Regions from separate parts of the Lysinibacillus sp. FSL K6-4013 genome, predicted to be linked through region 1. Evidence: riboswitches for the same ligand, from Rfam matches in the RefSeq annotation. Region 1 holds a riboswitch; the other holds the start of a gene.
The links. Region 1 has a riboswitch for thiamine pyrophosphate ahead of thiC (phosphomethylpyrimidine synthase ThiC). Riboswitches for the same ligand answer to the same signal wherever they lie in the genome.

Region 1 (5,585 bases):
TGCATCGATTGAAACGGCAGCCGAAGGGGATTTAACACAAAAGGTAGAGGAGAAATATATTAAGCCTGATGAAATTGGAGCAGTGGCTGTGGCCTATAATAATATGTTGGATAAAACCAATAGTGCAATTCAAACCGTTCTAAATTCTACGAGGTTATTGAACCAATCTTCTAATCAGGTAAATGAGGCATTTAATGAGGTAGTTGCTTCTAGTCAGGAGGTTTCGGTAGCTATCAACGAAATTGCACAGGGAGCTTCGAAGCAATCAGAGGATACAGAAGAAACAAATTATCGGATGATGGATTTATCTGATCAGATTGATGCCATTACGTCCCTTTCCAATGAAATGGATGAGCTATCTCATAAAACAGGTGTAACAACGGAAAAAGGATTGCATGAGGTTGAAAGTTTAAGAGTGCGTAATATGGAGACAAATGAGATGAATGGGCGTATCCAGCAGCAAATAGAATCATTAGCTTCTAATATTGCCAATATTAATCAGATCATTGCTTCGATCCAAAGCATTACCGAGCAGACTAATCTGCTAGCTTTAAATGCAAGTATTGAGGCAGCACGTGCTGGTGAACATGGTAAAGGATTTGCTGTAGTAGCAGAGGAAGTTAGAAAGCTAGCAGAACAATCTAAGAATGAAACAGAAATTATTAAGAGTACGGTAGAAAGCATTCTTGAAAATTCTCAGCAAACGGTTGCTGTTATTGCATCTAATGCAGATTTAATGCAATCACAAAATGAGTCAGTACAAAGCACGCAACTAGCATTTAAAGATAGCAGTGACTTGTCAGGTTCAATTGCCAATTCTATTAGTGAATTAATGAATAAATTATCTAGTATGTTAGAGCATAAAAATCAGGCAATCATGGCTATCCAAAGCATTTCGGCTATTTCAGAGCAAACAGCAGCCTCTGCGGAACAAGTAAGTGCTTCCGCAATGGATCAACAAGCAGAATTACAAAAAGTAGCAGAGTCTATTCAAAATATGAACGATATTTCAAACGAGCTACAAGAGGTTGTAAATCGATTTAAGCTTGCTTAAAGGGAAAGGCTGCCTTCGTTATAGAGGCAGTCTTCTTTTATTGTGTGCTTTGAAAACCCCCTGCTATGCAGGGGGTTCCGGAAAGCTTTTAGCTATGGACAATAAAAAAACTCCAAACGTACAATAAAGTCAGGTCTAGTCAACCGACTTCGTACGAAAGGAGCCCCCATAAATGGATAATAAAAGTTTAGCACATACAACGTGGAATTGTAAGTATCATATCGTCTTTGCGCCAAAGTATAGAAGGCAGATTATTTATGGTCAAATTAAAGCGGATGTTGGAAGAATATTGCGCCAATTATGTGAAAGAAAAGATGTAGAAATCATAGAGGCAACAGCCTGTCCTGACCATATTCATATGTTGGTAAGTATTCCACCGAAATTGAGTGTATCTGCGTTCATGGGTTATTTAAAAGGGAAGAGTAGTCTAATGATTTTCGACCGACATGCAAATTTAAAGTATAAATACGGTAATCGTCAATTCTGGTGTCGAGGATACTATGTGGACACAGTCGGCCGAAATAAGAAAAAGATACAGGAGTATATAAAAAATCAATTACAAGAAGATATCCTGCAAGATCAAATGACGATGAAAGAATTCATTGACCCATTCACAGGAGAAGAAATCAAGAGAAAGAAAAAATAAGTAAGCCGCTTTAGCGGTTTGTGTGAAAACGGAGTGCGGTTGGCGGACCATTCAGAATGTCTTTAGACATGGGCCAGTACCCCAGCGTTTCACGCGCAGAGCAAACCACCAGTTATACTGGTGGTTCTGATTGTGAAAGTCAGAGAAATTGACCTAGAAGGAATTCGGCACTACTATTAACACTGGAAGGGGGACATTGATATGATGTATCTCGGAATGATTTTCTTTCAAATTGTTGTACCTATTTTAGTGTTACTTGTAATAGGCGCTATACTACAAAAGAAATTTCGCTTTAATTTAAAAGCATTATCTCAGCTTATTACATATTGCTTTATGCCAGCAGCTGTTTTTGTAAATTTATATGAAACGCATGTAGAGTTATCTGTACTGGGAGAGGTCGGATTATTTATTGTACTCTTTATCGGTAGTCAAATGATACTCAGTCATTTTATGGCGAAAGGGCTCGGTTTAGCTAGAACAGAGGCAGCTGTCTTTAAAAATAGTGTGGTGCTTATTAACTCAGGTAATTATGGTATTCCGGTGGCTCAAATGATTTTTGCCACGCAACCTATTGGAGTAGCCATTCAGGTCATGCTCGTAATCTTTCAAAATATGACTACGTATACATATGGTTTATACAATTTAATTTCTTCTACAAAATCGGGTATGACAATCATTAAGGATTTCTTTAAAATGCCCATTATTCATGCGCTGATTATAGGTGTCGCTATGAACTATTTTGATATCGGTATACCACAATTTATCAAAATACCTGTAGAACATGTGGCAGATGGATTTATTGCTGTGGCATTAATTACATTAGGTGCGCAATTATCACAACTAGAGATGAAATCAATGTTTAATAAAACTGTCTTTATCAGTTGTTTTACGCGATTAATTATTGGACCATCAGTTGCATTAGCCATTATTTATGTATTGGGATTAGATGGAGTCGTCGCACAATCACTGTTTATAGCTAGTGCCTTTCCAACATCTCGTAATAGTTCTAGTCTAGCATTAGAATATGATGTAGAATCTGCAACAGCAGCGCAAGCAGTTTTATTTTCAACAATTGTAAGCTGTATAACTGTAACCATTGTGATATATTTTGCGGAAGTATTATTTACCTAGAAAGATAAAAAATAACTTCCATCTCTTAGTATTATCTGCTACACTAGCATCAAACTAAATAGTATTAACTAGGGGAGTCTGATGAGTCAGGCTGAGAGGGAAACGCTACGAAGTTTCTTGACCCTTTGGACCTGATCTGGCTCATACCAGCGTGGGAAAGTTAAGAAGCTATTGCAGAGTATGCAATCAATAGACCTTTACATTCGTGGCCGGATCCAAATAATTATTTTGGATTCGGCCTTTATTTTTTAGATTGTTGGGGTGAGCTAGAATCGGTCCTTATATCAAAATAAATTTAAGGGAGAGAAGTAGCTCATGTCAGCAATTAGTGAAAAGAATATGACCATTATGTCCAGCTTTGAGGGAAGCAAAAAAGTATATGTGGAAGGATCACGCCCAGATATTCTAGTACCTATGCGAGAAATTGCATTAAGTCCGACAACAGGCAGTTTTGGAAATGAAGAAAATCCTCCTATTCGAGTATATGATACGAGTGGACCCTATACAGATCCAGCCTACCAAGTAGATATTACGAAAGGTTTACCTGCCTTACGAAATACATGGATTCAAGAGCGAGGGGATGTAGAAGTATATGAGGGACGCGCCGTTAAACCAGAGGATAATGGCTTTCGTCGTGCAGATGACCCACGTAATCATGAAAATATCTTTCCTGGATTAGCAAGAAAGCCTTTACGTGCTAAAAAGGGTAAAAATGTGACACAGCTTCATTATGCACGAAATGGGATTATAACGCCTGAAATGGAGTTTGTAGCGATTCGCGAAAATGTGGAACCTGAATTTGTCCGTTCAGAAATTGCAGCGGGGCGTGCTATAATGCCTTCTAATATTAATCACCCTGAGGCAGAGCCGATGATTATTGGACGTAATTTCCATGTGAAGATCAATGCTAATATTGGGAATTCTGCTGTAACTTCTTCCATTGCGGAAGAAGTTGAGAAAATGACCTGGGCAACACGATGGGGTGCAGATAATATTATGGATTTATCGACTGGTAAACATATTCATACAACAAGAGAATGGATTATTCGAAATGCTGCGGTGCCAGTGGGAACAGTGCCAATTTATCAGGCTTTAGAAAAGGTAAATGGTGTAGCAGAGGATTTAACGTGGGAGGTTTATCGTGATACCCTCATTGAACAAGCTGAGCAGGGTGTGGATTACTTCACCATTCATGCAGGCGTCCTTTTACGCTATGTACCACTTACAGCAAATCGTGTAACAGGCATTGTATCTCGTGGGGGCTCTATCATGGCACAGTGGTGTTTATATCATCATCAAGAGAATTTCCTGTATACACACTTTGAGGAAATCTGTGAAATTATGAAAGCCTATGATGTTGCTTTTTCCTTAGGTGATGGTTTACGCCCAGGCTCAATTGCAGATGCCAATGATGAGGCACAATTTGCAGAGCTTGAAACATTAGGTGAGCTAACGCAAATTGCTTGGAAGCATGATGTTCAGGTGATGGTTGAAGGGCCGGGTCATGTACCAATGCATCTGATTAAAGAAAATATGGACAAACAATTAGAGGTTTGTAAGGAAGCGCCCTTCTATACATTGGGACCACTCACAACAGATATTGCTCCAGGTTATGACCACATTACCTCAGCCATTGGAGCAGCGATGATCGGATGGTTTGGTACAGCGATGCTTTGTTATGTGACACCGAAAGAGCATCTTGGTTTACCGAATCGTGAGGACGTTCGTGTGGGCGTTATCACTTATAAAATTGCTGCACATGCTGCTGATTTAGCAAAAGGCCATCCAGGTGCACAACAACGAGACGATGCACTGTCTAAAGCGCGCTTTGAGTTCCGTTGGCGTGATCAATTCAATTTGTCACTAGATCCCGAGCGTGCAGTGGAATATCATGATGAGACACTCCCAGCGGAGGGAGCAAAAACAGCACACTTTTGTTCTATGTGTGGGCCTAAATTCTGTAGTATGAGAATTTCACAGGATATTCGTAATTATGCTAAAGATAAGGATTTAAATACGACTGAAGCGATCCATCAAGGTATGAAGGAAAAGGCTGAGGAGTTTAAAAAAGCAGGCAGCCAAATTTACCAATAATGAAAGAAAAGGCTTATGTCAAAATGAACTGAACCCCGAATAGTGGACACTTAAAAAAAGTGGACCTATTCGGGGTTTTTCTATTTTCATCACCGAAAAATCCCGTTATACTGACCATACGATTGAAGAACAGGAGAACATCATGAGTAAAATTATTTTTAATGACCATCAACGTAGACAAATTGAAGAGAATCCAAACGTGGCGTCTGTTTCGGATCGCTCTATTCAATATACAGCGGACTTTAAATTAAAGGCTGTTCAAGAAAATCTAGCTGGAAAAGGTCCTGTCCAAATTTTTCAGGAGGCGGGTTTTGATTTAGAAATGATCGGAATTAAAAAAGCTCAAAGTTCATTGGGGCGTTGGAAGGCTACCTATAAAACACAAGGTGAACAAGGATTTCTAGAAGAGCGTCGAGGGAAAGGCAGCACAGGTCGCCCTCGTGCCGAAAAATTAGCAGCGGACAAAAAATTAGAGAAAGCCGAAGCACGTATTCGACTACTAGAAGCAGAATTAACGCTCCTAAAAAAGCTCGACGAAATGGAAAGGCAGGCGAAGAAGAAACGTTTCTAAAACCTCGAGAAAAATACCAAGCAATCAACGAAACGATTCGTATGTATCAACTCAAAAACATGACACGCTATTTATGTCAAGTAGCGAAT
Region 2 (5,585 bases), 2.2 Mb from region 1:
TTGGCACGTTCAACATTTGGTTTAAGTTGTAATTCCTCTACAAGCGTGACATTTTCTACTATTGTACGCCAGGGTAATAGACATGGCTGCTGTGGCATATAGCCAATCGTTCCTTTTTTTTGTTGGATATCCTCTCCATTTAATAAAATGGCTCCTTGATCAATTGGCGAAACACCACCAATTAATTGAAAAAGTGTACTTTTACCACTGCCTGAAGGACCAACGATGGCCACAAACTCTCCATCCTTGACGTCAAAAGAAAGTTGATCAAGGACTTTGAGCGCATCGAAGGATTTAGCGATGTTTTGAATGCTGAGCATGATAGCCTCTTCCCTTCACCATGAATTTTTCAATTAAACGAATACCACTAAACAATAGTAAGCTCAAGAGAACAATCGCAAAAATTGCCACAAATACGCGATCCGTACGGAAGGAGGACTGGGCTAGGGTCATGTAAACACCAATACCCTTTTTTGCACCAAGCCATTCCGCAATCACAGCCCCCATCACACTATATGTAGCCGCAATTTTAATGCCTGAAAAAATAGCAGGATAGGCATAAGGCCATTCCAGCTTCCAAAAGGTTTGTGCCCTTGTAGCACCAACCATGGCAAAATAATGCTTTAATTCTGGAGCTGTTTGTCTAAATCCATCCATCGCTGCAATGACAATCGGGAAAAAGCACACAAGACAGATAATGATAAGCTTCGGTAATAAGCCAAAGCCAAACCAAATAATAAGGAGCGGTGCCAAGACTAGAATAGGAACATTCTGCGACATAATAAGAATTGGATAAAACAGTTCTCGAATAAATGTAAATCGATGCAACACTATTGCCACCGTTAGCCCACAAGCGATGCCAATGGCTAATCCTAGTAGAGCTAATTGTACTGTAGCGAATGCATGTGGTAGAAAGGTTTGATACGACTGGATGGCTTCTGACAAAATACTACTTGGTGTGGGTACTAACCAATGAGGAACTTCAGCAAACCGCACGATTAGTTCCCATATGAACAAGAGGAAGGCGATAAAAATTATCGTCCTTCCCTTCTGTAATGCACGTTTCATTACTGATATTTCTCCGTTAATGTATCCATCGTAATACCCGTTGGCTGATATAAAATTTTCACTTGTGTAATGACATTAATGGCACCAAGTTCAATCATTTTCTCATTCATTTTTTCAATGATTTGGAGCAATGTTGAAAGCTCACCCTCCATCGTTGTTTCCAATGGATGTACCTGATATTTCACCCCAGAAGCATCGATCACCGCAATTGCTGCATCGACATATGGTATAACATCTTCATATTTCTCTGTCTTCGGAATGATTTGTACACTGATTAATGAATTTGCCATCTTATTTGGCCTCCTTTTTAGGTAAGAAATCATTAGTAAAGGCTTTTTTCGCATCAAATTCGCCCTCTAATACTTGATTGCTAGACATCCATTTCGCGTAATTTTCCCACACAGAAAGCTTTTGCTCTCCCCATTGCTTGGCATCATCCTGATATTTATCAGCCAGCCATTCCTGACTTTTATGCACTAACGCTTTATCTAAATCAGGGGCCGCTTCGATTAAAATATCAGCCGCTTCACTTGGGTTTTCAATTGCGTATTCATAGCCCTTCGATGCAGCTGCCACAAAGGCTTTGACTACATCCGGGTTGTCCTGTATCATTTTTTCATTTGTAGCTAAAACTGGCGTATAATAATCCAATTGATCACTATAATCTGTAAGATATAGCATATTAATCTTTTCCCCACGCAGCTCAGCCTCAATCCCAGTCCATGCATAATAAATCCAAGCAAAATCTATATCTTTTTCCATCATTGTGAAGAAATCTAAATCCCCTGCATTGACGATATCTAGCTTATTAATATCTGCCTTTTCTTTTTGCATGAGTGATTGTAAAACGGCTTGCTCTAATGGCGCGCCCCAACCACCATAGGTTTTACCTTCAAAATCCTTTGGCGATGTAATGCTCTTTGAAGCAATAGAAGCAAAGCCAGATGTATTATGCTGTATAATTGCAGCGATGGAGACCAGCGGCACATCCTGTACTCGTGCCTGTGTTATGCCTTCCTGATAGCTCACGCCAAAATCCGCCTTTCCAGAAGCAACAAGCTGATCTGCGCCCGCCTCACCAGGCATAATAATATCAACATCTAAACCCTGTACCTCAAAATAACCGAGTTTTTTGGCAACATATAGTCCTGTATGATTTGTATTCGGCGTCCAATCCAGTACCACAGACACCTTTTTCAGCTTGTCTGCAGCCTGCTTGTCATCCTTGTCACTACAGCCTACTAATGTCAATAGTGCTGCCAATAAAATAAAAAACCATTTTTTCATGCGAAAGCCTCCCAGTTTGTAATATGAAAGTGTTCATGAATGAATGTTGTCACCAGAAGAAAGCGTATACAATGTTGGCAAGCTGTTGCTTGAAAACATAAAAAAACGCCTAGGATTCCTCCCAGACGTATTGCAATCAATCTTCAAAACTTTGCTTTTTTGAATAGATGTTCCCTACGCTGGTACGAGCCAAATCAGGTTCAAAGGGTCAGCGTCTATCGGACACAATCTCAGCTAGCAATTACTAGCCCCCCTACATTCTTTCGCTATGAACTTTTCGATGATTATTATACCCATAGTTTCACTTAAATGACAAGGTGCTATTTTGAATAGAGCTTAAAGCCCAGCGCTCCTAAGAGGCTGGGCATGCTTTTAGCTTGGTTTCTGTTCTTTTTTGGCTGTTACAACATGAGAAATTGCTCCATCTGTTGCAATATCCACTTTAAATGAACCATTGGAATGGCGATCCGCACGAGACAATGCTTGTACGTCAATCATCTCTTGAACACCTTTTTCAGTTTCAATCACAACCTGCTCCTCGTCTGTTGCTTGAACAACTGCCACAATTCGGTGAGGGTTTGCTTTTAACTCTGTTAATACTTTTAGTCCACGTTTTGCACGACTCGCTACTTCAACTTCAGCGACATTCATTTTCTTTACGGCCCCACGCTGTGTCACAATTACTACATAGTGGGTAACATCAGGCTGTAACACATTGACTCCAACTAAGGCTTCTCCATCTTTTAGTGTGATCCCTTTCACACCGCCTGTTTTGACACCTGTAACTGGTAACTCCTCCATAGGGAAACGAATCGCATAGGCTGTATCCGTTGTGAGCATCAGCTCCACATCATCTGTTACAAATGATGCATAGATCATCGCATCACCAGCCTTGACATTCATCGTTTTAATTGGCTTTGAATAACGCGTTACCGCATAGTCTGCGAGTGGTGAGCGCTTAATTTGGCCATCTTTTGTGGCTGTGAAGACATACGTATTTGGCTGGTCAAAGGTTTCGAAGCCATAAACCGCAATAATGGATTCATCTTCCCCTGTTGGCACAATACTTGAAATATGCTGGCCGAGATCCTTCCAGCGTATATCAGGCAGCTCATGAACAGGCTGATAAATATAATTGCCTCGATTTGTGAACAGCAATAGATGGTGCTGTGTATTTAAGTTTGCTTCATACAATAAATAATCTGAATCCTTCATGGCAAAATCTTGCCCATTTGAAGCGGCATGAGAACGTGTGGATGTACGTTTAATATAACCATCCTTCGTTACTGTTACGACAACCTCTTCACTTGGCACAAGGACATCCAATGTAATTTTAATTTCTTCAATTTCTTGCTCAATCTTCGAGCGGCGAGGTTCTGTAAAGCGTTTCTTAATATCTAGCAACTCTTGTTTAATAACACGCACAAGCTTAGCCTCACTTTGCAGAATCCCCTCTAGCTTCGCAATTAACTTATTTAACTCGTCCTGTTCCTGACGTAGCTCTGTAATATCCGTATTCGTTAAACGGTATAATTGCAGGCTTACAATGGCCTCTGCCTGTACCTCTGTAAAATCAAACTTCGCTTGTAAATTAAGCTTCGCATCCTTCTTATCATTAGAAGAACGGATCGTCGCAATAACTTCATCTAAAATGGAAAGAGCTTTAATTAATCCATCTACAATATGAGAACGATCCTTTGCCTTTTGTAAATCATAAATGGAACGGTTTGTTACCACTTCTTTTTGATGGGCGATATACGCATCTAGCAATAATGGCAATGTCATCATTGTTGGACGACGATTATGGATAGCAATCATATTAAAATTATAAGCTACCTGTAAATCCGTTGTTTTAAACAAGTACTGTAAAATTCCTTGCCCAGGTACATCTTTTTTCAGCTCAATCACGACACGCAAGCCTGTACGGTCTGATTCATCTCGAATTTCCGCAATGCCTTCTAGTCTTTTATCTACACGTTGCTCATCAATTTTTTTCACAAGATTCGCTTTATTTACATCATATGGTAACTCAGTGATAACAATTTGCTCTTTACCACCCTTAATTGGTTCGACAACTGCTTGTGCACGAACAATAATTTTACCTCGACCTGTTTCATACGCCTTTTTGATACCATCTACACCTTGAATGATTCCACCAGTTGGGAAATCTGGCCCTTTAATCACCGTCATCAATTCATCTACAGTAGCATTAGGCTTTTCTAAGCGCATTAACACGGCATCCAGTACTTCATCCAAGGCATGTGGTGGAATATCTGTCGCATACCCAGCGGAAATCCCTGTAGAGCCATTGACTAAAAGGTTTGGAAAACGTGCTGGTAAAACGGTTGGTTCCATATCCTGGTCATCAAAGTTTGGCACAAACTCGACCGTTTTCTTGCCAATATCTCGTAGCATTTCAGCAGCTATAGCAGATAGTCTCGCCTCTGTATAACGCATCGCCGCTGGAGGATCGCCATCGACCGAGCCATTGTTCCCGTGCATCTCAATGAGCATATGACGTGCCTTCCAGTCCTGACTCATCCGTACCATCGCTTCATACACAGAGCTATCACCGTGCGGATGATAGTTACCAATTACGTTACCCACTGTTTTTGCGGATTTACGGAACGGCTTATCATGTGTGTTGCCTTCCGTATACATCGCATATAAAATACGGCGCTGTACTGGTTTAAGACCGTCACGTGCATCAGGCAACGCGCGGTCTTGAATAATATATTTACTATAGCGACCAAAACGGTCACCCATCACTTCTTCTAACGGTAAATCTTGAAACTTTTCTGTACTACTCATGCTTGGCCCTCCTCTTGTTGGATGAATTCATTCTCTAAAATGTTAGAATCATCCTCCATACCGAAGTCCACATTGGCTTCGATCCATTTACGACGTGGTTCTACCTTATCACCCATTAACGTCGTGACACGTCTCTCCGCACGTGCACCATCCTCAATTGTGACACGAATCAATGTCCGTGTTTCAGGGTTCATCGTTGTGTCCCATAGTTGGTCTGCATTCATCTCACCAAGACCTTTATAGCGCTGTAATATGTAACCCTTTCCAACCTTTTTGATGGCCTTTTGTAAATCGCTTTCTGTCCAAGCATATTCAATGACTTCTTTTTTCCCTGTACCTCTTGAGACTTTATAAAGCGGCGGTAGTGCGATATAGACTTTCCCAGACTCAATGAGCGGACGCATATAACGATAGAAGAA

Region 2: another riboswitch for thiamine pyrophosphate. It lies ahead of MHB39_RS12340 (ABC transporter substrate-binding protein); the one in region 1 lies ahead of thiC (phosphomethylpyrimidine synthase ThiC).

Annotation. Positions count from the first base shown of each region.
Region 1 is NZ_CP152031.1:247,361-252,945, forward strand. It holds gene MHB39_RS01240 (methyl-accepting chemotaxis protein) at 1-1,054, shown strand, start outside; gene tnpA (IS200/IS605 family transposase) at 1,227-1,700, shown strand; gene MHB39_RS01250 (AEC family transporter) at 1,902-2,831, shown strand; TPP riboswitch at 2,892-3,006, shown strand; gene thiC (phosphomethylpyrimidine synthase ThiC) at 3,147-4,925, shown strand; gene MHB39_RS01260 (hypothetical protein) at 5,068-5,496, shown strand; gene MHB39_RS01265 (IS3 family transposase) at 5,436-5,585, shown strand, end outside.
Region 2 is NZ_CP152031.1:2,486,977-2,492,561, forward strand. It holds gene MHB39_RS12325 (ABC transporter ATP-binding protein) at 1-320, opposite strand, end outside; gene MHB39_RS12330 (ABC transporter permease) at 295-1,068, opposite strand; gene MHB39_RS12335 (thiamine-binding protein) at 1,068-1,358, opposite strand; gene MHB39_RS12340 (ABC transporter substrate-binding protein) at 1,360-2,355, opposite strand; TPP riboswitch at 2,510-2,620, opposite strand; gene parC (DNA topoisomerase IV subunit A) at 2,728-5,166, opposite strand; gene parE (DNA topoisomerase IV subunit B) at 5,163-5,585, opposite strand, start outside.